DNA from 3 places in the Pseudarthrobacter sp. J1763 genome. Region 1 is predicted to be linked to each of the others. Evidence: riboswitches for the same ligand, from Rfam matches in the RefSeq annotation. Region 1 holds a riboswitch; each other region holds the start of a gene.

Region 1 (10,207 bases):
GACCTTTTTAACCTTTATGTCGGCTTCGAGATTCTGCTAACCGCTAGCTATGTGTTGATGACCTTGGGTGGGACGGGTCCTCGCATTCGTGCTGGCGTTACGTACGTGGTGGTCTCGGTAGTGTCTTCGGTACTGTTTTTGATTTCGATCGCCATGATTTACGGGGCCACAGGTTCCATCACCATGGCTGATCTTTCGATCAAACTCGCTGAACTGGATCCCGGAATTCAAACGCTCCTGCACGTGATGCTGCTGGTTGCTTTTGGTATTAAGGCCGCAGTTTTCCCGCTCTCCTTCTGGCTCCCTGACTCCTACCCCACGGCCCCCGCGCCGGTCACGGCAGTGTTCGCAGGTTTGCTGACCAAGGTGGGTGTTTACGCCATGGTCCGCACGGAAACGTTGCTGTTCCCGCGGGACACTCTCAACACCCCGCTGATGGTGGTGGCGTTGTTGACCATGATTGTGGGAATCCTGGGTGCCATTGCCCAGAGCGATATCAAACGTCTACTCTCTTTCACCTTGGTCAGTCACATTGGGTACATGGTCTTTGGTTTGGCGATCAGCTCAGTGGCTGGACTGGGGGCTGCGGTGTTTTACGTGGCCCATCACATCACTATTCAGACTTCGCTCTTTTTGGTGGCTGGCCTGATTGAACGCCGCGGTGGCAGCTCGTCTATGGACCGTTTGGCGGGAATGGCCAAGCTGAGCCCGCTACTAGCGCTGCTGTTCTTTGTCCCCGCGATGAACCTTGCTGGGATCCCGCCGTTCTCCGGTTTCTTGGGCAAACTGGGTCTGCTACAGGCTGGTGTGCAATTGGGGACACCACTTGCGTACGTCTTGGTGGCCGGTGGTGTGGTGGCTTCACTGTTGACCTTGTTAGCCATTGCGCGTGTCTGGAACAGGGTATTTTGGCGCAAACCCTCAGACGCCGAGTTCCCAGCGCCCGCCCTTCTGGGCCATGAACCTGCCAGCCGCCTGCTGCCGTGGGGGATGGTGTTCCCCACGGCAGCGTTGGTGGCTATGGGTGTAGCGCTCACTGTTTTTGCCGGGCCGTTATTTCGGTTTAGCGATCAGGCGGCTCACGAAATGCTGGACCGTACACCGTACATTCACGCAGTCCTAGGCGATCATGTACCAGTTCCGGCAAAGGACGGTGCCAAGTGACCCGTCACCGGATTTCGCTTAAACAAGAACTCCCGCTGCTGCTGTGGCTTGTGCTGGTGTGGGGTGCACTGTGGCGGGACTTCAGCGCTGGCAACCTGATTTTTGGGGCTGTTATTGGGGTGGTAATTGCGCGCTTGTTTTACTTACCACCCGTGGAGCTCAGCGGGCGGTTTAATGTGCTGCGGGCTCTATGTTTTGCCGTCGTTTTTTTGGGGAAAGTGATTGTGGCGAGTTGCCAGGTGCTGTATATCGCCGTCGCGCGTGGACCTCAGGTGCGTAATGCGGTGGTGGCCGTCCCGCTGCGCAGTCACGACGATCTGATTGTCACAGCCACCGGGCACGTGGCGGCGCTGATTCCGGGATCGCTGGTGGTAGATGTGGACCGCAGCACCTCCACGCTGTACCTGCACGGGCTCAATATTCGGGACAGCGAGGACGCTGAACAGCTACGCCAGCAGGTGCGGCAGATCGAGGCGGATCTGATTGCCATTATGGGTAGCCGAACGGACCTTACGGCCCTGCACAACAGTCATGAACAGGGACGACGCCGATGATGACCATAGTTTTGATTGTCACCTCGGTGATCCTCGCCTTAGCCGCGGTGGGGGCCATTATCCGTATTGCGCGCGGACCGTCCTTGCTGGACAGGGTGCTTGCCACCGACGTGTTGCTCGCGATCGTTGGTGCTGTCTTGTGCATCGACATGGCAGCGAACCGGAACCTCAACAATCTGGTGTTGGTGGTGTCCATTTCCCTGATTGGTTTTATTGGTTCGGTGACAGTGGCGCGCTTTGTGGCTGAGCGGAGGAGCGAGAGCAATGATTCTTGACGCTTCTCTTGGGGACGCCATTATTGACGGGCTCACCGCAGTATTTTTGGTGGTGGGGGCGTTGATGTCCTTGGCCGCGGCCATTGGCTTGTTGCGCTTCCCGGATCTGATGAGCCGGATGCACGCTGCCACAAAGCCGCAGGTTCTTGGTTTGTTTTTGTTGCTCGCCGCAGTGGGTTTGCAGATGCGTTCCTGGGTGGTGTGGCCGGTGCTCATTGTTGCGTGGATCTTCCAGCTACTCACCGTGCCCGTGTCAGCACACATGGTGGGCCGGGCTGGGTACCGGACCAAACACCGTCACCCCGAGTTGTTGAGCCTGGATGATCTGGACGAGGTAGTAGCCCGTGCCGCCGAACAGGGCACTGAGGGAACTGATGAAGCAGACGCCGGAGCGCGAGTAGATCGCGAACGGACTTACCCGTAAGTCGCTACATTTTTGGACATCCGCATCCGGGATCCCGGATGCGGATGTCCAAAAATGTAGCGGTTCTCACGACTCACGTGATCAGGGTCTATGACGCGGCGTGCGATGGCCCTAGACGATGTCCTGAGTCTTGTTGAATCGAGCAATGGCTCGCTGGGTTCCACGGCCTGTGAGCACCTGAATAACGGTACTCACCGAACCGGAAATCAGGGCGAAAACCAATGCCTGACGCAGGCTAGATTCGGCCTCATCGCCGGGCTTAGGCGGCTTGTTGCCAGTGGCCTTGAGCCACGCAGCGTTGACGAGCTTGCTGCCAACAATTCCTGCACCGATGCTTACGCCCGTGCCCAACAGTTTCAGCAAAATGTTCATTGATCACTCCTCGTGATGGGAATTTTTCCTGCGAACAACTCTGGATCCAGCCTAGCGTCTGTGAGCGGGCGCGTCTTTCTCTGCTGCCACAGATTCTTCAACAGCAGATTCTTCAGCTGGCGACGAGGTGAGGGCCACGATCTTGGCACCTTCCACATCAACGTCCGGCAAAATGCGCTCGAGCCACTTCGGCAGCCACCAAGCTGCCTTGCCCAACAAGTGCATGGCTGCCGGGATGATGGTCATGCGAACAATAAAGGCATCCACCAGCACACCGAACGCCATGGCAAAGCCCATGGGCCGGACCATTGTCAGATGGCTGAAGATGAACCCGGCAAACACACTGGTCATAATGATCGCAGCAGCGGTGACCACCTTCGCTGCATGGCTGAACCCGCTTCGCACAGCCCGCTGAGCCGTGGCGCCATGCATGTAGGCCTCGCGCATACCCGAGGCAATAAACACTTGGTAGTCCATGGCCAAACCGAACAGCACACCAATGAGAATGATCGGCAAGAAGCTCAGCACTGCGCCGGGGTGGTGAACGTCAAAGATGTTTCCCAGCCAGCCCCACTGGTACACGGCCACCACTCCACCAAATGCCGCGGCAAGGGAGAGTAGGAAGCCAGCCGTTGCTAGCAGCGGAACAATGATGGAGCGGAACACCAGCATCAGCAAGATCAGTGAAAGGCCCACCACAATCACTAAATACAGTGGTAGGGCGTCGCCGAGCTTGTTGGAAACATCCACGTTGGCGGCGGTTTGACCGGTCAAACCGATGGTGACGTCCTCAGAAGACTTCAACTCCGTGCCTTTAGCCCGCAGATCGGAAACCACCTTGACCGTCGAGGCGCTGGCCGGCCCTTCCTTGGGGATGATCTGGAAAACCGCAGTAGTGCGGTCCTCGCTCAGAGCAACCGGAACTGCAGCCTGAACATTCTCCACAGTGCGCAGAACATCCGAGATGTTGTATTCCTTGGTTTGGGCATCGGTCTCGCTCAGCCCGGAAGGCAGCTTGGCCACCAACACGATGGGGCCGTTCATGCCTTCACCGAAGTTCTGGCCAACAGTGCTGTACGCCTTGTAGGCGCTCGAATCGGCAGGTTCCGTCCCGCCGTCGGGTAGTGCCAAACGTAGCTGGGTGGCGGGGATTGCCACCAGGCCCAAGGCAATCACACTGACCACCAAGGAGAGCCACGGGTGTTTGGTGACAAAACCGCCCCAACCGTGGGAACCGTCGTCGTCCTTGGCGTGGTGTGCGGTGTGCGCGAGGTGCTTTTCGCGCCTCTTCCATGCACGCTTGGAAATCAACTTGGTGCCAATGACGCCTAGGAGTGCCGGGGTGAGCGTGATGGCAACGGCCACGGAAATCGCCACAGTTGCTGCTGCAGCAATACCCATCACGGCAAGGAATGGCAGGCCCGGAACAACCAGTGCGGCAAGGGCGATCACCACGGTGAGGCCGGCAAAGGTCACCGCGTTACCGGCCGTTCCGGTGGCGCGGGCGATCGATTCGCCCATCTCCATGCCCTCAAGCAGCTGGTTCCGGTGGCGGTTGACGATGAACAAGGAGTAGTCAATGCCCACCGCGAGGCCGATCATTAGGCCGAGCATCGGGGAAACAGAGCTCATCTCAATCACGCCGGTCAGTGCGAACGTTCCGCCCACACCCACACCCACACCGATGATGGCCATCAGGAGCGGCAGCCCCGCAGCAACCAGGGTGCCGAGCATCAGCAGCAGCACCAATGCAGCCACGGCCAGGCCTACGATTTCGGCCGTACCAAAGAGCTCAGAAACGTCTTCAACAATTTCCTTGCTGAAATAGATCTCCACGCCGGAGGACTTGGCCTTATTCACCACGTCCTGAACTTGCTCGCGCTGAGCCGGGGTTAGGGCGTTGATGGAGGTGTTGAACTGGATTTGTGCCACCGCGGCGTTGCCGTTTTCGGAGACAAAGCGCATACCTTCGGAAGACTTTTGCTGACGCTTGCCGAGGTCCAGTTTGCTCTGTGCATCGGTAAGTTCCTGGGCGCTGGCTTTAGCTTGAGCCACGCCGTCGTTGTATTGCTTTTCAGCGGCCTCTAACTGTGCGGCGGCTGCAGCGGCCTGAGCTGCGGGGATTTGGACACCAGCTGCTTGAGCCTGGGCGGCTTGGGCCTTGCCTGCATCTATCTGCGCTTTGGCGGCGTCGAGTTGTTTCTGACCGGCGGCTAGCTGGGCCTTGCCGTCGTCGATCTTCTTCTGGTTGGCTTCCAAGGTGGCGAGGGCGCCATCCAGCTGAGCTTGGGTGGTGAAGGGGTCTACCGAGCTTTCCACCACGTCAACGCTGGAGAGGTCCTTGAGCGCTGCGGAGATGGCAGTTTTTTGCGCATCAGTAATTGCCGCACCATTGCTGCCTTCAAACACCACGGGGGCGCTGCCGCCAGCGGACTTGGGCAGCTCTTGTTTCAACTCATCGAGGACCCGCTGTGTTTCGGTTCCCGGGATCTTGAAGTTGTTGGATGTGGTGCCGTGGAAAGCGACGGCGGAACCACCGACGGCGACCAGGAGGGCCAGCCAAAAGGTGACCACCCACCGGCGGTGCTGGTAGGAGAATTTTCCGAGCCGGTAAAGCAAAAGAGCCATGGGAAGACCGTTCTAGGACGTGGGTTGAGGCGGAAAGTTAGTGGGCAAAACCGTCGCGCAACAGCGAGATGGATTCCACGAGAAGTTGGCGTAGTTCAGCGAGTGATTCGGGGGTGTTGTCTTTGCCGCCGTGGCGTTCCAGCCAGATTTCCATGGCGGCTTTTCCGCACGCGATCACCGCGCCAACCATGGCGCGTACGTAGAGCTGATCAGTGTCCGGGCCTAATCGTTGCAAGGTGGCTTCGGTGAGCCGGGCGGTGGCGTTGTCCCAGGCTTCGAGCTGAAAACGGGACATTTGAGCTTGCCCTATGGTCAACGAACACACCTCGGCCATGGGGCCAAGATGGCCCGGATCTGCCAGTGCGGACACGGCCGCGATGGCTGAGTCCAAGAGCGATTCATCCGCAGGTCGGTCATAAAAACTCGCAATTGCGACGTCGAGGAAACCCTCGGTGGTCGCGGCGAGGGCGGCTTCGGGGCTGGGGAAGTAGTTGAAGAACGTGCGGCGTGAAATGCCGGCTTCTTCGGCGAGCTGGTCTGCGGTGAACTGGCCGAGGCCATGGTTGCGTAGCAGTAACAGCGCAGCCTGAATGATGGCCTGCCGAGTGGCGAGTTTGTTTTGTTCGCGCCGGGAGTGCAGTTCTGGAGCGGTGAGTGTCACTCGCTCAGCTTAGAGCCTTAAGTGCACGCAGTGCAAAATTGCCCGGAGTGTAAGGATTTTAGAAAGTTTCAGGCCTCCACCTGCGTCCGCGCGCCCCTACGGGTGTAAAGTTGACCACGCCCATCAGGGCAGATTTATACGACAGGGGAGCGCCGCCGTCGGACCTTAACGGGTCAGCTGTGTGGGTGCTGAGAGTGCGGATGACCGCAGACCCTCGAACCTGATCCGGTTAGTACCGGCGATAGGGAGTCGAGTTCTCGAAGTGTGCCGGGGCCGCAAGACGCCGGGGCGCTTTCCCCTCCTGTTTCCTCAGGAGGAAGACATGACAACGCAAGTAGCTGCTCAGCAACGTAAAAGCTGGCGCGTAGTAGACATTGTGGTTGCGGCACTGATTGCCGTAGCCGGTGGCGTTATTTTCTGGGCTTGGTCCCAAGGCGCCAACCTTATTTCCCCCGCAACCGTGGCGTACCCGCCGCTGTCCGGACTCTATGCCGGTGGCTGGATGATTCCGGCAGTATTGGGCATGCTGATCATCCGCAAGCCCGGTGCCGCACTCTTTTGTGAGGCTGTGGCATCCATGGGCGAGTTGCTGATGGGTTCCCAGTATGGGGTTACGGTGCTGATCTCCGGCATTCTGCAGGGTTTGGGCGCCGAGTTAGTGTTCGCTGCGCTGAAGTACCGCAACTTTAATCTCACCGCTTCCCTGCTGGCCGGTGCAGGCGCTGGTTTGTTCTGTGGCCTCAATGACTGCTTCCTCCCGTGGGGTTGGAACATTGCCTATTCCGGTGCGGACAAGCTCGTCTACATCGTCTTCACCACCATCTCCGGAGCCATCATCGCCGGTGCGTTGTCATGGATCGCCACGCGCGGCTTGGCCACCACCGGCGTATTGAGCTCCTTTGCCTCGCGCCGTGCTGACAAGGAGCCGGCGTTCTCCTGATGGCCTCATCAGCTGCGGCTTTCCGGCCGGCAAGCGTCCGGGCGCAGGGCTGGGGGTGGCGGCATGCTGGCCGCTCCACCCCGGCCGTCCGCGGGCTAGATTTGGATATTCGGCCCGGCGAACGGGTACTACTTTTGGGCCCGTCCGGTGCCGGAAAGTCCACGGTTTTACATGCCCTCGCCGGCGTTTTGGGAGATAACGACGCCGGGGCCGCGCCTCACGCCGCTACCGCACCTAGGGCGGTAAGCGACACTGAGGAATCCGAGCAACAGGGCACCTTGCTGCTGGACGGCTTGGATCCGCGGGCGGCCCGCGGCCGGGCAGGGTTAGTTCAGCAAGACCCGGAAAGCCAAGTGGTGTTGAGCCGCATTGGTGACGATGTGGCGTTCGGTGCGGAGAACCTGGCCGTGCCCCGCGAGGAAATCTGGCCACGGGTGCGCGAGGCGCTGGCCGACGTCGGACTTTCTCACTTGCCTTTGTGGCACTCCACGGCGGAACTGTCCGGTGGTCAGAAACAGCGCCTCGCGTTGGCGGGCGTATTGGCGATGCGCCCTGGGATCATTTTGTTGGACGAGCCCACCGCAAATCTGGACCCGGCCGGTGTGCTGGAAGTCCGCGATGCCGTGGAACGCTGTGTGGAGAAAACTGGTGCCACACTACTGGTGGTTGAGCACCGGGTCTCCGTATGGAAAGACCTCGTGGACAGGATTGTGGTGCTGGGCCCGGACGGTGTGCTTTCGGACGGACATCCGGGCGCGGTGCTGACCCACAATGAGGACCTGCTCAAAGCGGCCGGGGTGTGGGTGCCGGGCTGGGTGCCCGAAGTTCGGGGACGCAACGCCACGGTTATGGCCGAAGATCTTGGAAACAAGCCGCTACTGAGCGCAATGGACCTCGCTGTGTCCCGCACAAAAGCCACACGCCGCGGATTTAGACGAATCCCAGCCGTCCCGGTTCTCAATGGTGTTAATACTGTCCTGAAGCATGGCGAAGCCCTGAGTGTTACCGGGCCAAACGGTGCCGGAAAATCCACTTTTGCCCTGACCTTGGCCGGGCTGCTGGCTCCCGTCTCTGGCCAGGTCAATGCTGGCGAGCCACTGGCTCGCGGCGCGGGAACTGACCCCTACCGATGGAAGCCCAAGGAACTGATCGAGCGGATTGGCACGGTATTTCAGGAACCCGAGCATCAATTTGTGACAGGAAAAGTGATCGACGAACTGCACTTTGGGCCTGCGCAATTGGGCCGCGGTGACGAGCGCGTTGAAGAGCTTATGGCCCGCTTGCGGTTGGAAAAACTTGCCGACGCCAACCCGTATACCCTTTCCGGCGGTGAAAAACGGCGACTCTCCGTTGCCACAGTGCTGGCCGCGCACCCCGATGTATTGGTCTTGGATGAGCCAACCTTCGGGCAGGACGCCAATACATGGGCCGAACTTGCGTCCTTGCTCACCGAGCTCCTGGACGCCGGGACCGCCGTTGTCGCAGTCACGCACGACGCCGAATTCACTCACGTTTTGGGTGGGGCTCAGTTGAAACTGAGTCCGGAAGCGCACTCGGAAGCGCACTCGGAAAGGGAAGCGCAGGCATGAGCGCCACGGTACCTTTGCCGCATAACGACACCCAAACCCCCGGTGGGGCGCTGCTGAGCCGGGCCAATCCGCTGGCCAAATTCGCCGCCGTCGTAATCATTACCTTGGCGCTGGTGCTGTCCATTGACTGGCTGTCAGCCTCCGTGGCTCTCGCAGCTGAATTGCTGATACTGCCGCTGGCCGGGCTGAGTGCTCGGCAATTGTTCCAGCGAGGCTGGCCACTACTCTTGGCGGCGATCCTGGGCGGTTGGTCTACGGCGCTGCTGGCGCCGGAACACGGGAGAATGCTGTTCGACGTCGGCATCTGGTCCATGAGCGAAGGCTCACTGACCTTGGGGCTGGCGTTTATGTTGCGCGGTTTGGCTGTTGCGTTGCCAGCCGTGCTGTTGATGGCTTGCACGGATCCCACAGACTTGGCGGATTCGCTGGCTCAGCAGGCCAAGTTGCCACACCGTTTTGTGCTGGGGACATTGGCTGCGCTGCGGCTCGTGGGGATCATGGTCCAGGAATGGCAGACCATTGGGATGGCGCGGCGCGCCCGGGGCGTAGGGGCCACCGGGAATCCCTTGGTGCGGATCAAGGCGAAGCTGGGGCAGAGTTTTGGGTTGCTGGTGCAGGCGATCCGGCGGGCGTCACGGCTAGCGGTGACCATGGAGGCGCGCGGTTTTGGTGCCGGCGAACGCTCGTGGGCACGGCCTGCGGCGTACAGTGGGATGGACGTTTGGGTGCTGGGCGGTGGCTTGTTGATTGCGCTAGCAGCGGTGAGCGCGGCCGTTGTGTGTGGCACGTGGAACTTTGTATTTACCCAGCAGTAAGCCGCACTGGGTTATGCCAAATATCGCATGAGGTGACTTAGGGCTCACTAAAGGAGCCCTTCGGCGCGTCGATTCGACTTAAATAACTCATGGATGATATTTCTTAAGCTATGACTCAGCAGACTGTTGAACACGTTGGTGCACTACTTCGCGATGCTCGTGGAGAAAAAGGTTGGACCCAAGGCCAGTTGGCTTCAGAGCTGGGGACTAGCCAAAGTGCCGTGGCGCGAATGGAAACCGGGCGGCAAAACCTCAGCCTGAAAATGATCCAGCGCCTCGAGGACATTTTTGGCCGCAGCATAGTCAAGGTGGGCCGTCAGCAAATGACCCACTTGCGCGTTGAGGGTGGACGTACTCTCTCCGGTGCCGTAGACGTCAATACCTCCAAAAACGCGGGTGTGGCACTGCTGTGCGCTAGCTTGATCAACCGCGGAACCACCATCCTGCGCCGCTTGGCCCGTATTGAAGAGGTCAACCGAATTGTTGAAGTGCTGACCAGTATTGGTGTGGAGTGCACGTGGCTGAACGCCAACGACTTGCAGATTCGCCGCCCCGCCACCTTGGACTTGGATTCCATGGACGTGGCTGCCGCTCGCCGCACGCGCAGCGTCATTATGCTTTTGGGCCCTCTTTTGGATGAGCGGGCCGAATACCAGCTGCCGTATGCCGGTGGTTGCGATCTAGGTACCCGGACAGTGGAACCTCACATGCAGGCCTTGCGTCAGTTTGGCCTTGAGGTGGAGGCGAAGTCCGGTTTCTACTCGGTTCAGGCGCCGCCGGCCGAT
Region 2 (9,790 bases), on a different contig from region 1:
TTCGGGCTCCTGGCTCGACTGTACAGTTTCGAGAATTATTTGTGAGAACCGCCCCGCCGGGGCGGGGCTTCTCATCACAACGGCGGTTTCCCGCAGAACGGCGCGCTGTTCCGGCGCCTCACGGCAAGCGCCGCCTTTCTCGATTCAAGGCGTTCTTGAAATCCTTCGTTTCTAAGAGACTCTTGTCTGGCGTGAGCTGGGCGGCGCGGACGTGTCCTATCGAGGGTGATCGACTTGGGTGGTGGGCCGGGTTCGAGGGGCCAGGGCATGTCCCACGGGTCCGACCCTCCTGGTTTGGAACGGGATCCTGGGTCAGACCGGTGACGTGTGACGGGTGGAGAGCTGGAAGACGCCGTAGACGGCCAGGGCGCCGGCGAGGAGGAAAACGGGAGTGGCCCAGATGGGGGCGGATGAGGCTTCGCCCAGGACGGAAATTCCGATACTGACTCCGATGAGGGGATCGATAACAGTCAGACCGGCCACTACAAGGTCCGGCGGTCCGGATGAATATGCGCTTTGAACGAAGTAGGACCCTGACAGGGCTGCGGCGACCAAGCCAGCGACGCAGACGAACGTGAGTCCATCTCCTGGCTCGTAGTGGAATCCGAACTGGATGAGCGTGTGTACCCGGTCGATGACGACTTTTGCCAGGGTCGCAACGAATCCGAACAGCACTCCGGCGGCGGAGATGTATGACAGCGTGGTGAATTTCCTGCGGAAGAAACCGAAGGATAAAGCGAGGATGGTCAGGACGGCCCCGAGGATGATGAGCACGATGATGAGCTGGAGGTCATGGATGGGAACCGTCGTTGTGGTCAGGGCCGCGACGCTGACAAACAATCCGATGCCCCCTACGCAAAGAGCCACGGCCCGGATCGTCGGCGCCCCAAGCTTTGTCCCCGTTGCCCGCGCGTTCAGGACAGCGGTGATAACGAGGGCGACGGCGCCAAGAGGCTGAACCACTGTCAGCGGGGCCAGGTAGAGGCTGAATAGCTGCAGAACGATAGCCAGGCCGAGCATCAACGTGCCGGCTACCCATTCCGGGCGGCGGATCAGCGCAAGAAGAGCCTTGGGGTTCAGCCCCGTTTTAGTCCCGGGCGGCTCTTCCTGTTCGTTCTTCGACACGCCCCGGTGCTGAAACTGTGCTCCCAGGGCCAGGAAGACAGAACCAACAAGGGCCACTGGAATACCCAGAGCCTGCGTCGGTGTCAGCGAGACAAGTTCAAGAGCCATTGCGCCAGATTACCGGGTGCCTCAGCTGCCGGTTGAGGGAAATGCGTGGACGATGGGCGCCCGGTTACCGGGACGGGTGGGCGGAGGTATGCGCTGACCTTTTGCTGATCAGGGGGATCTTGCTAAGCCGGGGTTCGATGAGGTTGTTCCATAGAGGCAGCCAGAACAGGATTCCTGCGGTGCTGATGAGCAGGGAACCTGCAACATCGGTCGGGTAATGGACGCCCAGATATAGCCGTGACAACGCCACCACGGCCGCGAATATGCCACCAACGACCGCGGTAACGACGCGCTGGGCCGGGGTGCGGGCAAGGACCAGCACCGCTCCCCAGACCAGGGCTACCGCGAAGGCGGTGTGGCCGCTGGGGAAGCTGTCATAGCCGTTTTCCGTGATAAGTGCGTGGGTCACTGCTCCCGGGGGCCGCAGCCGGGCGACCGTGACCTTTCCGATTTCCGATGACAACCACCCGGCAGCAACCGTCGAACCAAACGCCAGGGCGGTCAGTGGCCGGCGCAGGACGAACATCAGGATCAGGCACACAAGGGCGAGGATGATCACATTCCCTGCCGGGGAAAGCACGGCGTTGATGATCGTGGCCAGAGTCGTCAAGGCCGGGCTGCGGTCATGGCTGAGGCTGACATCGACATCGAGGTCCGGGCCAGGGGAGCCGAAGGTTTTCGCCAGAACCCCCATCGACACGGTGAGTGCAAGCAGGAGGATCGACAGTGGCAGCAGCCACCATGACCGCCACGGCAGGTGCCGGGCAGCGATGCGGGAGGAGGAGTGCTTCAAGCGGTGTTCCTTTACGGGAGGACGGTCTCGTAGACCTGTTGGGCGTAGCCTTCCAGGGCGGTGGTGCAGCGGGTCAGGTGTTCCTGCGCCGTTGCGGCCTGGGAGAGACGGAGGACGTCGCGGGATTTGAGGTCCCGGTACCAGCGGCGCAGCCGTTCCAGGCTTTGTTCTTCTTCTTCGAGTTCCCCGAAGGTGAATTTTGACTTGGCGATCTCACGGGCTATCTCATCCTCGACCTTACCGCAGTCGGCGATGAACTCGGCCCATTCCTCGGCCCTCGCGGCCGCAAACGCTTCGCGGAGAAGTGCCTTACCGGCATCGTTGCGGGGTGCTGCATCAACGACGGTGAGTGTGCCTGATCCACGCTCGGCGAGTTCCCCGGCCCGTCCCAGGGCGGATTCGAAAGCCGGTAACGCGGGCAGCACCCAGGTGCCGTGGGAGACGGGAACGGCCCCGGCCCGGCGCAACTCCCGCCATACCGCCACGCGGTGCCGGGACGGCTGCGCGGGCACCTGCACGAGAACCAGCAACCACCCGAGATCTTCCATCGTCACACGCATAAATGTATCATTTGTTACTTGAAGGCCGGATTTCTGCCGGTTGGCGCAACACGCGGGGAGCAGATCGTGAACCAGGATCCGGTAGTCGAGCACTTCCTGAGCGGGGCCCGCGGTCTTCGTACCCAGGGAAGCGGTGCCGGGTGAGCGCGTTCGTGGACAGCATCCTGAACGTCAATCCGGTCCTGGCGTTGACCCTGGTGGGGCTGCTGGTGTTCGCTGAGGACGCGTTGTTCATCGGGTTCGTGATCCCGGGAGAGACAGCGGCGGTCCTCGGAGGCGTCGTCGCCAGCCGGGGCCACGTGGAGCTGTGGATGATGATGGTCCTGGTGGTGCTGGCCGCCATTGTCGGGGACACGGTCGGCTACGAGATCGGCAAACACTTCGGCCCCCGGGTCCTGAACCTGAAGGTCATGAACAAACGCCGCGCCAAACTGGACAAAGCGCAGGACTTCCTGCACCGCCGGGGAGGATCAGCGGTCTTCCTCGGCCGGTTTGTGGCGTTCTTCAGGGCGGTCATGCCTGCCCTGGCCGGGACGTCCCGGATGCCCTATCCCCGGTTTCTGGTCTTCAACGCCGCCGGCGGCCTGGTCTGGGGCGCGGGGTTTGTGCTGCTGGGTTTCCTGGCCGGCAACTCCTACGAAGCCGCCGCCAAGGCAGCCGGACGCGATATCACGGCCGTGGTGCTGGCGGTGGCCGTGATCGCGTTCATCGTCTGGCGCGTGCGCAAAGCACGCCGGGAACGCCGCGCCAGCGCGCCCGTTCCCGGATCCGCGCCGGAGCCCGAGCAATGACAGCCGACGCACGGGGCGCCGGGGTTCCAAGCCCCCGGCGGCATCTGTTCCCCCTGTATGCGGCCGGCTTCACCACGGCGTTCGGTGCCCATGCCGTGGCGGCGAACCTCGGCGCCTACAGCATCGGCCACGGCCAGTCCCTGCTGCTGCTCGGGGCGATGCTGGCCCTGTACGACGGAGCCGAGGTGCTGCTCAAACCCGTTTTCGGGACACTCTCGGACCGGATCGGCCCCAAACCGGTCCTGCTCGGCGGCCTGGCCGCCTTCGCCCTCTTTTCCGCAGCCTTCGTCCTGGCCCGGGATCCGGCATGGCTGTGGCTGGCCCGACCGGGCCAGGGCGCAGCCGCCTCAGCGTTCTCCCCGGCAGCCTCTGCCCTGGTTGCCCGGCTGAACCCCGCGGGCCGCCAGGGCAGAGCGTTCGGCTCCTACGGGTTCTACAAGAGCATCGGATACACCGCCGGTCCATTGATCGGAGGAACACTGGTGGCCTCCGGCGGGCTGGAACTGCTGTTCACCCTCACCGCACTCCTGGCACTGGCGGTAGCCGTGTGGGCCTTTCTGGCCGTGCCCGTGGCGGCGCCGCTGCCCCGTGCCCGGCAGACCGTCGCTGACCTGGCCCGGCGGCTGGCCGATCGGGCCTTCCTGGCCCCGACCGCCGCCCTGGCAGCCGCGACGGCGGCCCTGTCCGTCGGCGTCGGCTTCCTTCCCCTCTCGGGGGCAGCAGCAGGTCTCGGGCCCGTCGCCACTGGAGCTGCCGTCTCGGTCCTGGCCGTCTGCGCCGCCGTCGCCCAGCCCCTCGCCGGCCGGGCATCCGATACACCAGCCCGTCATCCGGGGCGCCTCGCGGGCCTGGGCCTGGCGCTCACGGCCGTAGGCCTGGCCGCCGCCATGCTACCCGGGACCGCCGGGCTGCTGGCGGCCGCCGCGGCCATCGGCGCCGGAACGGGCATCATCACCCCGGTTGCCTTTGCGGCCCTGGCCGCCGCCACACCGCCGGAGCGGCTGGGCCAGACCATGGGCGCCGCCGAAGTCGGCCGCGAACTCGGCGACGCGGGCGGCCCGCTGATGGTAGGGGCAGTCGCGGCCGCCACGGGACTCGCGGCCGGCTACGGCGCACTGGCCCTCCTGACCGCCGGCGTCGGAGTATTCATCCGTCATCCCCGCACCGCAGGCATGTCCCCGGCAGTCGCGGACACGGGCCGGGACCGGACGGAGCCGGGATGAATCAAACCGCAATTCCGCCGCACGGCGGACGAAAAGGCGACTGGGAATGATCAGCGTACAGACGCTGAGGTACGGGGCAGCGTTGCTGGCAGTTGTTGTTTTTACTGCCCTGAACGCCTATCTGCTCAATACCCTGGATGTTGTCGGGATCCCGTTGATCTTTGCGGCCGCCTTGCTCGTGCAGCTGCTGTTGATCATCCTGTTCGTCTTCAGCCTGATCATGGTCCTGCGCACGCCGCTGAAAATCGCGTGGTCGATACTGGTCTCCGCCTGGGAAGGCGTCCGGGCCAACACCTACGTCGTACGGCTCCGCCGACGCCACCCGCGCCTCGTCGGCTGGGCCGGCCGCCGGCTCTCGATGAAACGGCCAACCGGACTCGTCCTGACCATCGGCGCCGCGGCCGCGGCCGCGGCCCTCTGGCTTTTCATCAGCGTCACACGAGCGGTCGTCCTGAAGACCTCGTTCGCCGGCATCGACCAGCGGATCCTCAATCTCGTGCCGGACATCCGCACCGACGGGCAGAACACGTTCTTCATTTTCGTTACCTTTGCCGCGAGTTCGACGTCGGTTATCGTTTTCCTCATCATCCTGAGCCTGGCGTCCTGGCGGCGGCGGCAATGGTGGGTACCGGTCCTGCTGGCGGCCGCCTTTGGCCTGGAACGCGCCGCCTCCGCGGTGATCAAGCAGATCGTCGCACGGCCCCGGCCGGACCGCTCCCTGGGCTTGCTGAGCGAAAACAGCTTCAGTTTTCCCAGCGGACACACCCTGACGGCGACCGTCATGGGCGGACTCACCGCCTACCTGCTGTGCCGCGCCATCAAGTCCTCCATAGCCAGGCTACTGATCGTCCTGGCAGCGCTAACCGCCGTCTTGCTGGTCGGAATCAGCCGAATATATTTGGGCGTCCACTACCCCAGCGACATCCTGGGCAGTCTCGGCCTGGGTTTGTTTCTTCTCGCCGGCATCATCACACCGTTGGAGATCAACGACCGGTTCCACCTGGTCCAACCGGTGAAACTCAGCGCCGCGGTCAAACAGCCGCTGCTAATCGCCGTTGCCGCTCCCTTGCTGTTCGCCGGGATATTCGGCGCCGAGCTCACGCCCCTGACCGTCCTTGAACGTCAGGAGACAGCCCAGGCGTTGCCTGCGTTGGACGCGGCCGCCATCCGGCAGTTGCCCATCTACAGCGAAACGTTGACCGGGGCCAGAATGGAACCGATCAACTTCATCTACCTCGGCAGCCAGCAGCAGATCGAGGAACTGTTCAAGAGGGCCGGATGGTACAAAGCCGACCCCTCGACCCTGGGCAACACCCTGCGTTCCATCCTCGTCGCAGTACGCAACGAGCAGTACCTCACCGCTCCGGTCACGCCGTCCTATCTGGATGCCAGGCCGGAGACAGTGGCATTCGAAAAACCCACCGACGCCAACACCCTGGTACAGCGGCACCACACAAGGATCTGGAGAACCAATTTCACCATCGGCGGCCAACCCGTGTGGGTCGCCACAGCCAGCTTCGACCGCGGCATCGGGATAGGAACGAAATCCGGATTGCCAACCCACCACATCGACCCGAATATCGACGTGGAGAGGGCATACATCCTGCAATCACTGAAAGTGGCACAGCCCCACCTGGTGCACGTCGTGGACGCCCAGCAGGGACACAACGCAACCGGCGACGGATTCTTCACCGACGGCCAGGCTGCAGTACTCAATCCCGAAAACCTGAACCCGTAGTTACGTGCACCCAAAACCCGCCGGACGGAGCCGATGAGGCAACTGTCCCCGCTGTCCGGTCCATTCGCTGTCTGAAACAGACCGCGGCAATAACAGCCACTTTGAGACGATTCCGCATCCGGAGCTCCGCGCCTAAGGATTTGATCGCTAAGTAGCGGAGTTCTGTGATCGCTGTTTGGGCATAAATGTCCGTAAGCCGATCCTCGAACGGAACGTTAAAACCGCCAAACCGAGCTGTGAAAAAGCCGCCATTCCGAACCGACAGTCACAGTTCCGGCGCCTCACGGCAAGCGCCGCCTTTCTCGATTCAAGGCGTTCTTGAAATCATTCGTTTCTGAGAACGTCGAACGATCGAGGCAGGCTTGAGATTGGGGGGTGAGGTGAGGTAGAGGAGCATCACGATTAAGCGGACGCGGATTGAGCGCGGCCGGGTCCGGTCGGCGGTCAGCCAGACGTACGCGTCGGCCAGTCGTTGCTGGATGGGGCCGGTCCCGGCGGTGAGGGCTTCAACGGCCCTTTCGAACAGGCCTCTTAGTCGGCGGTGTTCAGGTCCGGCCAGGACCGGCCACGAAGGACCGGCCCTGGCCGGACCCGCTCCTAGCTCCTGGGCAGAACCGGTTCGGGCAGGTAGACCTTCCCGCCGGATTCGAGGAATTCGGTGGACTTGGCCTCCATTCCTGCGATGGCTTCCTGTTCGGACATGCCTCCGAACTGGTCGCGGATGTCCTGGGAGAGCCGCATGGAACAGAACTTGGGACCGCACATGGAGCAGAAGTGCGCGGTCTTGGCCGGTTCGGCGGGCAGGGTCTCGTCGTGGAAGGATTCGGCCGTTTCCGGGTCCAGGGAAAGGGCGAACTGATCGCGCCAGCGGAACTCGAACCGTGCCTTGGACAGGGCGTCGTCGCGTTCGTGGGCGCCCGGGTGGCCTTTGGCGAGGTCCGCGGCGTGGGCGGCGATCTTGTAGGTGATCACGCCGGTTTTGACGTCATCTTTGTTCGGCAACCCGAGGTGTTCTTTGGGCGTGACGTAGCAGAGCATCGCGGTGCCGTAGCGGGCGATCTCCGTGGCGCCGATGGCCGAGGTGATGTGGTCGTAGCCGGGGGCAATGTCGGTCACCAGTGGGCCGAGGGTATAGAACGGGGCGCCGTCGCAGAGTTCCTGCTGGCGTTCGACGTTTTCCCGGACCAGGTGGAAGGGGATGTGGCCCGGGCCTTCGACCATGACCTGCACGTCGTACTTCCAGGCGCGCTTGGTCAGCTCCGCCAGGGTGTCTAGTTCGGCAAACTGTGCGGCGTCGTTGGCATCCGCGGTCGCCCCCGGCCGCAGGCCGTCGCCCAGGGAAAAGGCGACGTCGTACTTGGCGAAGATTTCGCACAGTTCATCGAAGTGGGTGTAGAGGAAGTTCTCCTGGTGATGGGCCAGGCACCAACCGGCCATGATGGACCCTCCGCGGGAGACGATCCCGGTCACCCGGTTTGCGGTCAGCGGCACGTAGCGCAGCAGCACGCCGGCGTGGACGGTCATGTAGTCCACGCCCTGCTCGCACTGCTCGATCACGGTGTCCCGGTAGATCTCCCAGGTCAGGTCATTGGCCTCGCCGTTGACCTTCTCCAGCGCCTGATAGATCGGGACCGTGCCGATCGGGACGGGGGAGTTGCGGATGATCCATTCACGGGTGGTGTGGATGTCATCGCCGGTGGAGAGGTCCATCACCGTGTCTGCGCCCCACTGGGCGGCCCACTGCAGTTTGTCCACTTCCTCGGCAATGGAGCTGGTCACGGCCGAGTTGCCGATGTTGGCGTTGATCTTCACCAGGAACGCCTTGCCGATGATCATCGGCTCGGATTCAGGGTGGTTAATGTTGTTCGGAATGATGGCCCGGCCCGCCGCCACCTCACTGCGGACCAGTTCAACGTCGCAGTTCTCCCGCACTGCCACGAACCGCATCTCCTGCGTGATCACGCCCTGGCGGGCGTAGTGCATCTGGGTGACCGTCTTGCCGTTGAGGGCGCGGCGGGGCACCGGCTGCGCGCCCTTCCATTCCGCGGACGCGGCACCCCGGCGCACGGCGGACTTGCCGTCATCGAGCAGGTTCCGTTCCCGTCCGCCGTAGGGCTCGGTGTCGCCCCGGGATTCTATCCATTCGGACCGGAACGGCTCCAGGCCGATTACCGGATCGCTGCCGGGCCCGGCCGTCCGGTACACCGTGAACGGTGGATTCTTCACCCCGTTCGGAGAGTCCTCCAAGGCGATCTCCGTGACAGGGACGCTAATGCCGTGTTCCGGGTCGCGGGCGTACGCGAGCGAATGTGAATTCATGGCGTTCATCAGTGGTTTCCTACTTCCTTCGCCGGCATGACCCGGACAGGTTCAACGGTCGCAGGCTGCATCAGCCCGATCTCAGCCCCTGCATTAGGGCACCCGTGTGGATGAAAAAACCCTAGCACCCCGGCGTGCCCGTTCCGGTTGGATGATGACTGGTGTTCCCCGGAGGGCCTCCATCCTCGGAAGCAGGCCCTCCCAGCGATGGGGATATGACATATCTCCGGCAGCTGAGGCCTCCTGTTCGCAGCTGCCGGGGCTGACGCGCTCCTCGGTCAACCGCCAGCCCGGCCAACGCACAGCACCCGGGAATGGTGCAGACGCCTTCTGCTATTCCGTGCAGTCGACTTCTGAAACTGACATCAACCCTCGTCATAGGAATTAGCTAAAACCGCCAAACCGAGCTGCGAAAAAACCGCCAATCCGAACTAGCAGTCACACAGGAGGAGCGTCGGGATCTGGTCGGGTTTAGAGGTAGCTGCAGATGCGTTCGGGGTCGCAGGCTGCAGGGTCCCCGGCGGCCGCGGCGTCATGAAATTCGGCAACGGTTGCACGCAGTGCCGTGAGTTCTGCGATCCGGGCGTCGAGGTCGCGGAGCTGTTTGGCCAGCAGATCCCGGACGTGTACGCAGGGGGCCTGGCCGATGTCCCGGACGGAGAGGATGTCACCGATCTGGGCAAGGGTCAGTCCGGCCGTGCGGCCGCGGCGGATGAATTCCAGCCGGCTGACTGTTTCCTGGGCGTAGTCGCGGTATCCGTTCGGTGCCCTGTCGGCGGCCGGCAATAGGCCGCGGTCCTCGTAGAACCGCAGGGTCTTGGCCGTCATGCCCGCGGCTGCGGCAGTTTCGCCGATAAGCATCATGCACCTCTCGTCCCCGGGGGGTTCCTCCTTGACCTTCCAGTTTAGTGGAAGGTCAACAGGGGGTAGGAACCCGCGGGTGGCGCCCCGGGCCGGGAGAGCGGAGTCAGCCTCTTGACCTTCCCCCTCGGTGGAAGGTGCAGACTGGGGCAGAACCATATACGAGGCACTGTTACGGGTATTTCGGGACGTCGCTGCTGTACGACTTTGGAGGATTCCATGTCTGAACCAACACCTGATTTTGATCTGGCCGTCATCGGATCGGGCGGCGG
Region 3 (10,207 bases), on a different contig from region 1:
CCCCGCGAATCCAATGAGCGGAGTTTTGCCCAGTTCTGCCACGGTGAGGCGGACAGCTTCACGAATGGGTTCCAATGCCTCCCATGTCAGTTCAGGTAGAGCAGCCACATCTGCAGCGGTGCGGACAGGCTTCTCCAGAACAGGGCCAACGCCGGGAACAATGTCCACACCGATTCCGGCCAGCTTGAGCGGGATCACAATGTCAGAGAAGAAAATTGCCGCGTCAACGTCATGCCGACGCACTGGCTGGAGTGTGATTTCCGCCGCCAATTCGGGGCGCAAACACGAGTCCAGCATGGCCACCCCTTCACGTACCTTAAGGTACTCGGGCAGCGAACGGCCGGCCTGACGCATAAACCAAATGGGGCGCCGTGAAGGCTTCCCCCCGCGGTAGGCGGTGATCAGCGCGGAGTCCGCAGTGCGGCCATCGCGCAGCGGATGAGTGGCGTCAAGGGTCCCGGTTCGAAGCTGCATCCTCTTATTCTGCCTAAGGCCGTTGGAGACATATAACGACACTGTGTCAGCGAATTTACCGCGAAATCGCGCTATGTTCTACAGAGTTACGAAAAAGCTATGCTTGGAGTGCTGTGGTTCTTTTTTCTCTCGTGGCTAGCCACGCCGACGTCGATTTAGAGACTGTTGCTCAGTTGAGCAACGGTGCGGCCTCGCTTGCCCAAACGGCAATTGCAGACTCCCCCTCGGTTCAAGGTGCAGTGGTTTTGGCCACCTGCAACCGCTACGAAATTTACGGCGAGGCCACCTCGGATCAAGATCTAGAAGCGGCCCGGTCCAGCCTGATTGAACAAGTCAGCGAACTCAGTGGACTCAATAAACACGTGGTTTCTACGTCCTTTGGGACCCGTACTGGCTCAGACGTCAGCTCTCATCTTTTTGCCGTGAGCTCCGGATTGGACTCCGCTGTGGTCGGTGAACGCGAGATCGCTGGCCAAGTCCGCCGAGCCCTCATCGCCGCCGAGCATAACGGCACGGCAAGCTCCGGTTTAGTCCGCCTTTTCCAAGCAGCATCAAAAACGGCAAAGGACGTTGGCGCACACACCGCTTTGGGTAGCCGGGGACTGTCGATTGTTTCGGTGGCACTGGATTTGGCTCAAGAAATGTCTGTTGACCCGGACTGGTCCGAAAAAAACACTGTGATATTTGGCACAGGTGCCTACGCTGGCGCAACCATGGCCCTTTTGCGCGCCCGCGGATGTACAAACATCGGCGTCTACTCGTCCTCCGGCCGCGCGGAAGGCTTTGTGGCCACACGCGGCGGCACCGCCTTGACGAATAAAACCATCGAGGCTGCACTGGCCCAAGCTGACGTGATCATCGGCTGCAGTGGGTCAGATCAACGCGTTGAAGCCGAGGATTTGGGCCGGGTACGCGCGGGCACGGAAAAGCCTTTGATTGTTATTGACCTTGCGCTAACCCGTGACTTTGATCCGGCCGTCGGCGAACTGCCCAACGTTGAGCTTTTGACACTTGAATCAGTGCGTCTGGCTGCTCCCCAAGAACAGGCAGATTCCCTTGCTGATGCGAGCAACATCGTGAACGAAGCAGCCGCTGCTTTTGAACAGGAGCGCCGCGCCCGTTCAGTGGATTCGGCCATTGTTGCCTTGCGCCGACACACCATGGACGTTTTGGATGCGGAAATGGAAAAGGTCAGGGCCCGCCACGGTTGCACCGCTGCCGCCGAAGAAGTTGAGTTCGCTCTGCGTCGGATGGTCAAACAACTTCTACACGTTCCCACTGTGCGGGGCCGCGAACTCGCAGCGAAGGGTCAGCAGGATGACTACATAGCTGCCCTCGAGGCGCTTTACGGTATTGAGGTTGATCAGGCCGGCGACACCCAGGCCGGGCAGCGCAGCAAGGAAACTAACAAAAACGCTAGTCAAGAATCCCAGCTGGGTGCCCAGTGCCCGGTTGCCGACGCTGAGTCTGCCTGAGCTAGAAGGCGTTGACTCCGGTCAGTTCCGCGGAAAGCTGCCATAGCCGCTGCGCCGCATCCGCATCGATTGCGTGAGCGTCCACACCCGCATAGCGCGCCGTTGGTGAATCCAGATCGGTGGGTTCAGCCACATCACAGTCCTCGCAATACACACCACCGAGGCCCTCCAAAAGCGGCGAAGTTGCCGCCCATACCGAGGTGGCAGCGCCTTGAGCCGGGGATTTGAAGATCTCGTTGACTTTGCCTTGTTCATTAATCCAGCCCGCGGCCCGCATTTCCTCAACCGGTAAGTGGCGCTGAAGTTCGGTCATAATTCCGCCCGGATGCACGGCGAAGGCGCGCACTCCGTGATCTGCTCCCAAACGGTCAAGTTCAATGGCGAACAGGGCGTTAGCAGTTTTTGCCTGGCCGTAGGCCTTCCACTTGTCGTATCCGGTACTAAATTGAGGGTCCTCAAAGCGAATCGGCGAGAGTTTGTGCCCTGTTGAGGACAGCGCCACCACACGAGCTCCCGGCTTGGCGATCAAGGCTGGCCACAAGCGGTTCGTCAAGGCGTAGTGACCCAGATGGTTGGTGGCGAATTGGGCTTCCCAGCCGGGCCCCACCCGAGTCTCGGGGCAAGCCATAACCGCAGCGTTGTTGATCAAAATGTCCAAGCTTCTGCCTGATCCAAGGAACGACTCCGCGAATGCCTGAACACTCCCCTGATCGGCCAAATCCAAGGAGGCTACTTCTACATCGTCAAGCCCAGCCTCACTGAGGGTTTCCGCGGCTACCTCGGGGCGGCGGGCGGGCACCACTACTGCGGCGCCGCCGTCGTGCAGTGCACGGACGGCTTCCAAGCCCAACCCAGAGTAGCCACCGGTAACAATCGCCGTTTTACCGGCTAGATCGATTCCTGCCAGAACGTCTTTGGCGGTACTGCGAGCGCCGAAGGGCGAGCCAAGGTGTCGCTGCGGGGTGCGGAGACTGTTAGTGCTCATCTGAGACTTCTTCCAAAAGTTGTAGAGGGTTTTAGTAAACCGCTTTGTCCGGTTCCACGTCGCGCACCCAAGCCAACACACCGCCGTCGAGATGGCTGACCTTGGTGTAACCGTGGCTTTTAGCGGCGGCGAGGACATTCGCCGAACGCGTTCCACCTTTGCAGTGGAAAATGATCTCCTTCTCGGTGGGAAGTTGATCCCACGCTTCGCCGTCAAGGATCTTTCCTTGCGGGATCAGTACCGAGCCGGGAATTGAAACAATAGTTCGCTCCCCCGTTTCCCGCACGTCCACGAGCAAAAAGTCCCGTAGGCCTGCATCCCGTGCAGCCAGCATGGTGGCCAGTTGCGGAGCCGTCACGAGTTCGTGAACACCTACAGTGGGCTCTGCGTCGATGCCACAAAAAGCGTTGTAGTCGGCAAGCTCGGTGATCGCTGGTGCGCTGGGGTCCTTGGAGACACGAATTTCCCGCCAGGTGCCGCTTAACGCGTCAAAGAGGGACACTCGCCCTAACAAGGAACGTCCAACGCCGGTAATCAGCTTTACCGCTTCGGTCACCATCAGGGATCCGACGGCGGCGCACAACATTCCGAACACGCCACCTTCCCCACAGCTCGGGACAGAGCCAGCTGGTGGCGCTTCCGGGTAGAGGTCACGGTAGTTGGGTCCATGTTCCGCCCAAAACACGCTGACCTGACCATCAAAGCGGAAAATGGAACCCCACACGTAGGGTTTGCCGAGGATCGCTGCTGCATCGTTGACGAGGTAGCGGGTTTGGAAATTGTCAGCACCGTCGAGGATCAGATCGTATTCGGAGAAGAGTTCTAGGGCGTTGGAGGCTTCGAGGCGTTCTTGGTGAACCCGGACATTAACCAGCGGGTTTAAGTCGTGGATGGCGGCCCGAGCGGATTCGGCTTTGGGCTCTCCGACCCGTTCCACGGTGTGCATAATCTGGCGTTGGAGATTGCTCAGCTCAACAACGTCGTCATCGATAATTCCCAGAGTCCCCACACCTGCAGCAGCTAGGTACAACAACGCTGGCGAGCCCAAGCCACCAGCACCAATAACCAGCACACGAGCATTCTTGAGCCTTCGCTGACCGATATCACCGATTTGCGGAATGATGATGTGCCGCGAATATCGCTCACGTTCTTCTCTGCTCAAAGACTGTGCTGGTTCCACGAGGGGCGGCAGAGAAGGAGAAATGGGGGCGGGGCTGTTCGCAGGCATACTCCAATCTAGGCCTGTCGACGCGCTTATACATATTACTGACGAGTAAAGTGGATTGAGCCGTCAATGAAAGGACCGGAAGTGAGCAGGACGCGCACCACGCAAGAAACATCCCAGGCGAATGCTCGGTCCGCACGTCTACCGCGCGACGAGCGCCGTGCGCAGTTGCTCCATGCGGCTCTTGAAGTGTTTGTGGCCAATGGTTACCACGGTGCCGCGATGGACGAAATCGCTGAAACTGCCCGTGTCTCCAAGCCTGTGCTCTACCAGCACTTCCCATCCAAACGCGAGCTTTATTTGGCCCTTTTGGATAGCAATCTTGAAGAACTGACCGGACTGCTCTTGGGCGCACTAAACTCCACTCAGGACAACAAAGAACGTGTTCAGGCCGTGATGCGCGCCTATTTCCGCTTTATTGCTAGTGACGATCAAGCCCATCGTCTAGTGTTCGAGTCCGGACTAACCAATGACGCTGACGTTAATGCTCGATTGGAAACGTTCAACCGAACCTTTGCTGAGGCGGTGGCCGCCGTGATCGCTGAAGACACCAAGTTGGCACCGCTGGAAGCAGAACTCTTGGGCCGCGGCCTAGCCGGGTTAGCGCAGGTAAGTGCCCGCTATTGGCTAGAAACCGACGGCGATTTGGACCTCGATGTTGCAAGTGATCTGGTCTACCGTTTAGCTTGGCGCGGAATCAGTCGCTTCCCCAAGGAGTCCTGAGCTACAAATGAATAACCTGTTGAATTCTGATGGCTGGGAGGCCTTGTTGTGGAAGTAAAGATTGGTATCCAAAACGTTGGACGTGAAATTTCGCTCGAGTCTTCACAGGACGCCGATGCCGTAGCCAAGATTGTCTCCGAGGCAATCGCTAACGGAACGGATTTGCGTCTGACGGATGAGAAGGGCCGCCAAATCATCGTTCCTGGCAAGGTTTTGGGTTACGTAGAGATTGGTGCTGAAGAAGTCCGTCGTGTGGGATTTGGCACCGTCTAGACCCCTTTTGTAGCTGTTTGAGGCCAAGGAAAGGGACGCTCGCGTGCTTTCACTGATTATTGCCGTTCTTGCAGTCATTGCCGCCGGAGCCATCGTGTGGGGCACAGACAAGCACCACACCTCTTACGGTGCAGCTTTGCCTGCTGGGTTGGGCGTAGCTGTGGCATGCGTGTGCTGGATGGTGGTGATCGCGTTGGGCTTTGGCTATCAACCTGGCCTGACGTGGATCCCTTGGGTGCTGCCGATTGTTCTTGGTACAGCAGCTGCCGTCGCTGTGGTTGTTCCCTTGCGTAAACAGCGCGAAGCCAGTGACCGCGAGCGCCTCACAGCTATTCTCCGCGCCTAGCTTTAGGCCGCTCTCTACAAAAATTCAGCCCGGCCCTGCATGGGTGAGGACGCTAGGGCGTGCTCACGCTTAGGGATTCGCCCTGCGAGCCGGGCAAGACGCCCTGCTACCACCGCGTGGCGAAAGGCCTCGCCCATCATCACGGGGTCTTGAGCCCGGGTCACTGCAGTTGCCAACAGCACTGCGTCGCAGCCTAGCTCCATGGCAAGGGCCGCGTCCGAGGCCGTGCCGATTCCGGCGTCGAGCACTACCGGGACGTTGGCGCGGGCAACGATCAGTTCGATGTTGTGCGGGTTGAGGATGCCCAAGCCTGTCCCAATCGGAGCACCGAGTGGCATGACGGCGGCAGCGCCTAAGTTTTCCAGACGCAACGCCAGAACCGGATCGTCGTTGGTGTAAGCGAACACTTGGAACCCACTTGCCACGAGTTGTTCGGTCGCTTGAACTAGCTCCACGGCATCCGGGAGCAGGGTTTGCTCGTCGGCTATAACCTCAAGCTTCACCCAGTTGGTCTCTAGGGCTTCTCGTGCCAGTTCAGCTGTCAAAACAGCGTCGCGAGCGGTGTAGCAACCAGCCGTGTTGGGCAGAACGCGGATCCCGTGGCTTTGCAGCAGTTCGAAGAGCGAGCCTGCCGTGGCAGGTGAATAGCGGCGCATGGCCACGGTGGTGAGTTCAGTCCCGGAAGCCACCAGCGCCGCCCCCAAACCGTCCAGGCTTGGCGCACCTCCAGTGCCCATAATAAGCCGCGAATTCAGTGCCACGCCGTCGATGTGAAGTTGGTCCTTGGACATTTCAGCCTCCCTGTACTGCTGTAACGAGTTCGACGTCGTCTTCCGAACAAAGCGTTGTTCCGCGCCATTGGCTTCGTGGCACCACCGCTGCGTTGCGGGCAACAGCAATACCCAGCCTGCGGCCGTCAACGGCTTGTCCTTGTTCATTGATCGTTCTGCCCGTGACGGCTTGGACAAGGTCTGCAACGGTGGCTCCAGCGCTAAGGCTGTGTGGCTCCCCGTTGAGTGAAATATTGAGCGTGGTCACGAATGCTCCCGGTCCTTGCTGTGAGTTGTGGGTAGGGAAAATCTGTCCGGTCTAAAAGGCGCCCACCGTACGTCCGCTATTCTGTCCATAAGTTGGCGGCAAATCTGGGCTGCAACAGGCGCAAGGAGAACGCCGTGGCGGAAGAACCCGGTGGCCACAATCAACCCCGGAATGTCCTGGCTTTTGGGATTGAGCTGGCTCCTTGGATCCGAACTTGAGTGGCCAGAGCTTGAGTGGCCGGAGCTTGAGTTGTCAGAGCTTGAGTTGTCAGAGCTTGAGTTGTCACAGTGCAGTGTGGATGCGGCAACTCGCCCCAGGAGCGGGGCGTTGTCTGGAGTACCTGGACGTGGCCTTGAAGTGGACTCGAAAAGTTCGAGCTCAGCCACGGCCGGAACCAACGATTGGGCGTCGCGGAGCAGTTGGTAAACGCCTCCGGCAGAAACACCGGAGCTATTGTCCTCACGGGAGGTGGCACCAATAACTACCGTCCCGTCCTCTCGAGGCACAATGTAAACGGGAACACCATGGACGCTTCCGCGCACAGTGGCGGTCAGCAGCGGACGCAATTTTGAAGGCACCCGGAGGCGAAGAATATCCCCGTACACTTTCCGCAGGGGCAGCCGAAGACCGGGTGGAAGCCCTTGCAACTCTTCTGCGTAAGTTCCATTAGCAACTACCACTTCTTGTGACCTGACCGTGCGGCCATCTCCAAGGTCCACTCCCGCGACCCTGGCATCACTCCACACCAAGCCGAGCGCGCGCTCGCTCAGGTGAATGCCGCCGTCGTTAATAAAGGTCTCTAAAAGTGCTGCGTGAATTCGCCGTGGATCCACTTGGTGGTCTTGGGGAATGGTGTAAGCGGCCGACAGCCCTGGGGCCAATAGCGGCTCCGCACTGCGGGCCCGTGACACCGTTAGTGGTTGTACGTTGAGTCCTTGACGAAGTTGTTCCGCGTACAGGTCCGCTAGGGCCCGACGATCGGCCGCGTCCACACCCAATAGCAGTGTTTCTGTGTTCTGGTAACCGGCGTTCGGAGCAAACGGACGTGCAAACTCTGGCCACAATCGGGCCGATTCGAGAGTGAGTTCAAGGAGTTGCTGCTCTTGATAATGGAGCTCACTCACTGGTGCCAGCATCCCTGCTGCAGCGTGGGTGGCGCCGGTTCCGGGTGCTGGATCAATCAGCACCACCGAACGGCCAGACGTGAGGGCTTGGTATGCGATAGCCATCCCCACAATGCCCGCGCCAATGACGGCAACGTCAGCCTCTACGGCCATCTTCATTCCTTCCCTACGCCGGCACTATCCGGATCAGGTATAACGGTCGGCACTAAAGCCCTCTCAGCCGTGAACAACACCGTGTTCAAGCTCCCGCAGTACTCGCCCAGTCTAAAGGAACTACGCTGGTTCTTATGAGCCAACACGTCCACCATGCTGCCCGTCTCTACCTGTGCACCGATGCGCGCACCGAACGCGGAGATTTTGCCGACTTTGTTGACGCCGCATTTTCCGGTGGCGTTGACATCATCCAGCTGCGGGACAAGAACATTGATGTGGCCACGGAGCTGGAAGCACTCAAAGTTCTTGAGGCAGCCGCTACACGGCACGGACGGTTGTGGGCCGTCAACGATCGCGCCGACGTGGCGAGCCTTGCACAAGCTCCGGTGTTCCACATTGGGCAGGATGATCTCCCCTTCGACTTTGCTCGAAAAGTGCTGGGCAAAAAAACGGTGATAGGTATGTCCACTCACTCCCCAGCCCAAGTGGACGCCGCCATTGCTGCAGCCCCGGGCCGTAAAGGTTTGGACTACTTCTGTGTAGGCCCACTGTGGGCGACTCCCACCAAACCCGGCCGGGCCGCCGTCGGGCTGGAATTGGTGGAATATGCGGCTCAAGCAGCAGCCAAAATCGATGGCCCCATTCAGATCCCTTGGTTCGCAATCGGCGGGATTGACCTGAGCAACATCGGCCAAGTGGTGGAAGCTGGGGCCCAGCGTGTGGTGGTGGTTCGCGCCATTACCGAGGCTAGCGATCCTGCTGAAGCGGCCCTCAAGTTGCTTGAAGCGTTACCCAGCCAAGACGACGTGGCCAACAGCTAGATTTCTTGCTCAGACGGGCCAAGAATCGGTGGAGCGGACGGAGCTGCGGCAATCGTGACGAAGAATTTGACGCTATTTCCGCCACTAAGGTGGCTTTTCCCGCTAGCCTGAATTTCGTGTTTCATCAACGGATAGCCCCACGCGCCCTTGACCCGCAGAGCCAATTGGCAGGTGCACTGAGTGCCCTAAAAACTGAGCTCAAACTGCCCTTGGAATATCCTCCAGTGGCCGTCCAAGACGCAGAAGCTGCTGTGGCTAAGCATCAGCTTCCAAGCCTTGACCTCACGGCCTTTGAATTTGTGACGATAGATCCACCCAGCTCAACTGACCTTGACCAAGCCATGTATTTGGAACGGGCCGGCGACGGCTACAAAGTTCTCTACGCGATTGCTGACGTGCCGTCTTTTGTGAACCCAGGCGGCGAACTGGATGCTGAGACTCGCCGTCGTGGTCAGACTTTTTACGCTCCGGACGGCCGCATCCCTCTGCACCCAGAGATTATTTCCGAAGACGCTGGCAGCCTGCTGCCAGATCAGCTTCGAGCTGCCTATGTGTGGGAATTCGAACTCGACGCCAATGCCGAGCTGACCTCCGCCGTCGTCCGCCGTGCTCAAGTCCGCAGCCGAGCCAAACTTAACTATCAAGGTGTTCAAGAGCAGATCGACAACGGCACCGCCTCAGAGAGTCTTCAGCTGCTCAAAGAGATCGGCCTCAAACGCATTGAACTAGAACGCAAGCGCGGCGGTGCGAGCCTGAACATCCCCGAGCAGGAGATCGAACAAGTCCCCGGTGGTTCCGGCATAACCTACCGGATTGTGGCAGCCCCGCAACTACCCGTTGAGGATTGGAACGCACAAATTTCATTGCTCACCGGAATGGCGGCCGCTGACATTATGCTCAAGGGGAAGGTGGGCATTCTGCGGACCATGCCTGCTCCCGATGAAAAATCTCTGAAAGCATTTACCTTGCAGACTGCTGCATTGGGTCAAAAATGGGACTCCTCGATCTCCTATGGTGAATATCTGCGCACCCTTGATCCAAGCAACCCCAAGCACTTGGCCATTTTGCATTCGGCCGGCGTTTTGTTCCGCGGAGCCGGCTACACCCCCTTTGACGGGGACGTTCCGCAAGAAACGGTTCAGGCAGCCATTGGGGCTCCGTACGCGCACACCACTGCACCGTTGCGCCGCCTCGTTGACCGTTGGAGTCTTGTTATTTGTGAGGCTTTGAGTAACGGCCAAGAAGTCCCTGCCTGGGCAAGGGAGTCTTTGGCGCAATTGCCTGAGATTATGACGGCTTCAGACCAGTTGGCGTCCAAACTTGAACGTGTCTCCATAGACACCATTGAGGCTGCGATTTTGAGTCCTCTGGTGGGCCGGGAATTTGAAGCAGTGGTCATTTCGGGGTCCCGAGACGGCAACGGCAAGCCGGATCACGTTCCCTACGGAATAGTTCAAATTGCCGAACCTGCTGTCGCTGCTCGCTGCGAAGGCGAAATGGAAGCTGGCACCGTAGTGAGGGTCAAACTGGTCTCGGTAGACATCGTCAAACGCGAGATTGTGCTCCAACG

Evidence for each region. A riboswitch is a leader RNA that binds a small molecule or an ion and turns the genes downstream of it on or off. The one in region 1 is predicted to bind thiamine pyrophosphate.
Region 2: it holds a riboswitch for thiamine pyrophosphate, as region 1 does, so the genes downstream of both, thiC (phosphomethylpyrimidine synthase ThiC) here and ACQQCD_RS08255 (ECF transporter S component) in region 1, are expected to answer to the same signal.
Region 3: it holds a riboswitch for thiamine pyrophosphate, as region 1 does, so the genes downstream of both, thiO (glycine oxidase ThiO) here and ACQQCD_RS08255 (ECF transporter S component) in region 1, are expected to answer to the same signal.

The regions. Positions count from the first base shown of each region.
Region 1 covers NZ_JBNPEN010000006.1:153,310-163,516, reverse strand. Annotated here, with positions in the region: gene ACQQCD_RS08290 (Na+/H+ antiporter subunit D) at 1-1,164, shown strand, start outside; gene ACQQCD_RS08285 (Na+/H+ antiporter subunit E) at 1,161-1,718, shown strand; gene ACQQCD_RS08280 (monovalent cation/H+ antiporter complex subunit F) at 1,715-1,993, shown strand; gene mnhG (monovalent cation/H(+) antiporter subunit G) at 1,983-2,417, shown strand; gene ACQQCD_RS08270 (DUF4235 domain-containing protein) at 2,529-2,789, opposite strand; gene ACQQCD_RS08265 (MMPL family transporter) at 2,841-5,417, opposite strand; gene ACQQCD_RS08260 (TetR family transcriptional regulator) at 5,455-6,078, opposite strand; TPP riboswitch at 6,212-6,343, shown strand; gene ACQQCD_RS08255 (ECF transporter S component) at 6,401-7,018, shown strand; gene ACQQCD_RS08250 (ABC transporter ATP-binding protein) at 7,018-8,607, shown strand; gene ACQQCD_RS08245 (energy-coupling factor transporter transmembrane component T family protein) at 8,604-9,422, shown strand; gene ACQQCD_RS08240 (UDP-N-acetylglucosamine 1-carboxyvinyltransferase) at 9,533-10,207, shown strand, end outside.
Region 2 covers NZ_JBNPEN010000021.1:8,605-18,394, forward strand. Annotated here, with positions in the region: gene ACQQCD_RS13600 (DMT family transporter) at 313-1,233, opposite strand; gene ACQQCD_RS13605 (phosphatase PAP2 family protein) at 1,298-2,026, opposite strand; gene ACQQCD_RS13610 (Chromate resistance protein ChrB) at 2,038-2,586, opposite strand; gene ACQQCD_RS13615 (DedA family protein) at 2,727-3,377, shown strand; gene ACQQCD_RS13620 (MFS transporter) at 3,374-4,600, shown strand; gene ACQQCD_RS13625 (LssY C-terminal domain-containing protein) at 4,647-6,338, shown strand; gene thiC (phosphomethylpyrimidine synthase ThiC) at 6,936-8,666, opposite strand; TPP riboswitch at 8,664-8,773, opposite strand; gene ACQQCD_RS13635 (heavy metal-responsive transcriptional regulator) at 9,129-9,518, opposite strand; gene merA (mercury(II) reductase) at 9,738-9,790, shown strand, end outside.
Region 3 covers NZ_JBNPEN010000001.1:200,426-210,632, reverse strand. Annotated here, with positions in the region: gene hemE (uroporphyrinogen decarboxylase) at 1-474, opposite strand, end outside; gene ACQQCD_RS01075 (glutamyl-tRNA reductase) at 588-1,949, shown strand; gene ACQQCD_RS01070 (SDR family NAD(P)-dependent oxidoreductase) at 1,951-2,934, opposite strand; gene moeB (molybdopterin-synthase adenylyltransferase MoeB) at 2,966-4,162, opposite strand; gene ACQQCD_RS01060 (TetR/AcrR family transcriptional regulator) at 4,229-4,882, shown strand; gene ACQQCD_RS01055 (DUF3107 domain-containing protein) at 4,931-5,155, shown strand; gene ACQQCD_RS01050 (hypothetical protein) at 5,199-5,501, shown strand; gene ACQQCD_RS01045 (thiazole synthase) at 5,516-6,292, opposite strand; gene thiS (sulfur carrier protein ThiS) at 6,294-6,539, opposite strand; gene thiO (glycine oxidase ThiO) at 6,536-7,822, opposite strand; TPP riboswitch at 7,810-7,923, opposite strand; gene thiE (thiamine phosphate synthase) at 7,951-8,637, shown strand; gene ACQQCD_RS01025 (RNB domain-containing ribonuclease) at 8,754-10,207, shown strand, end outside.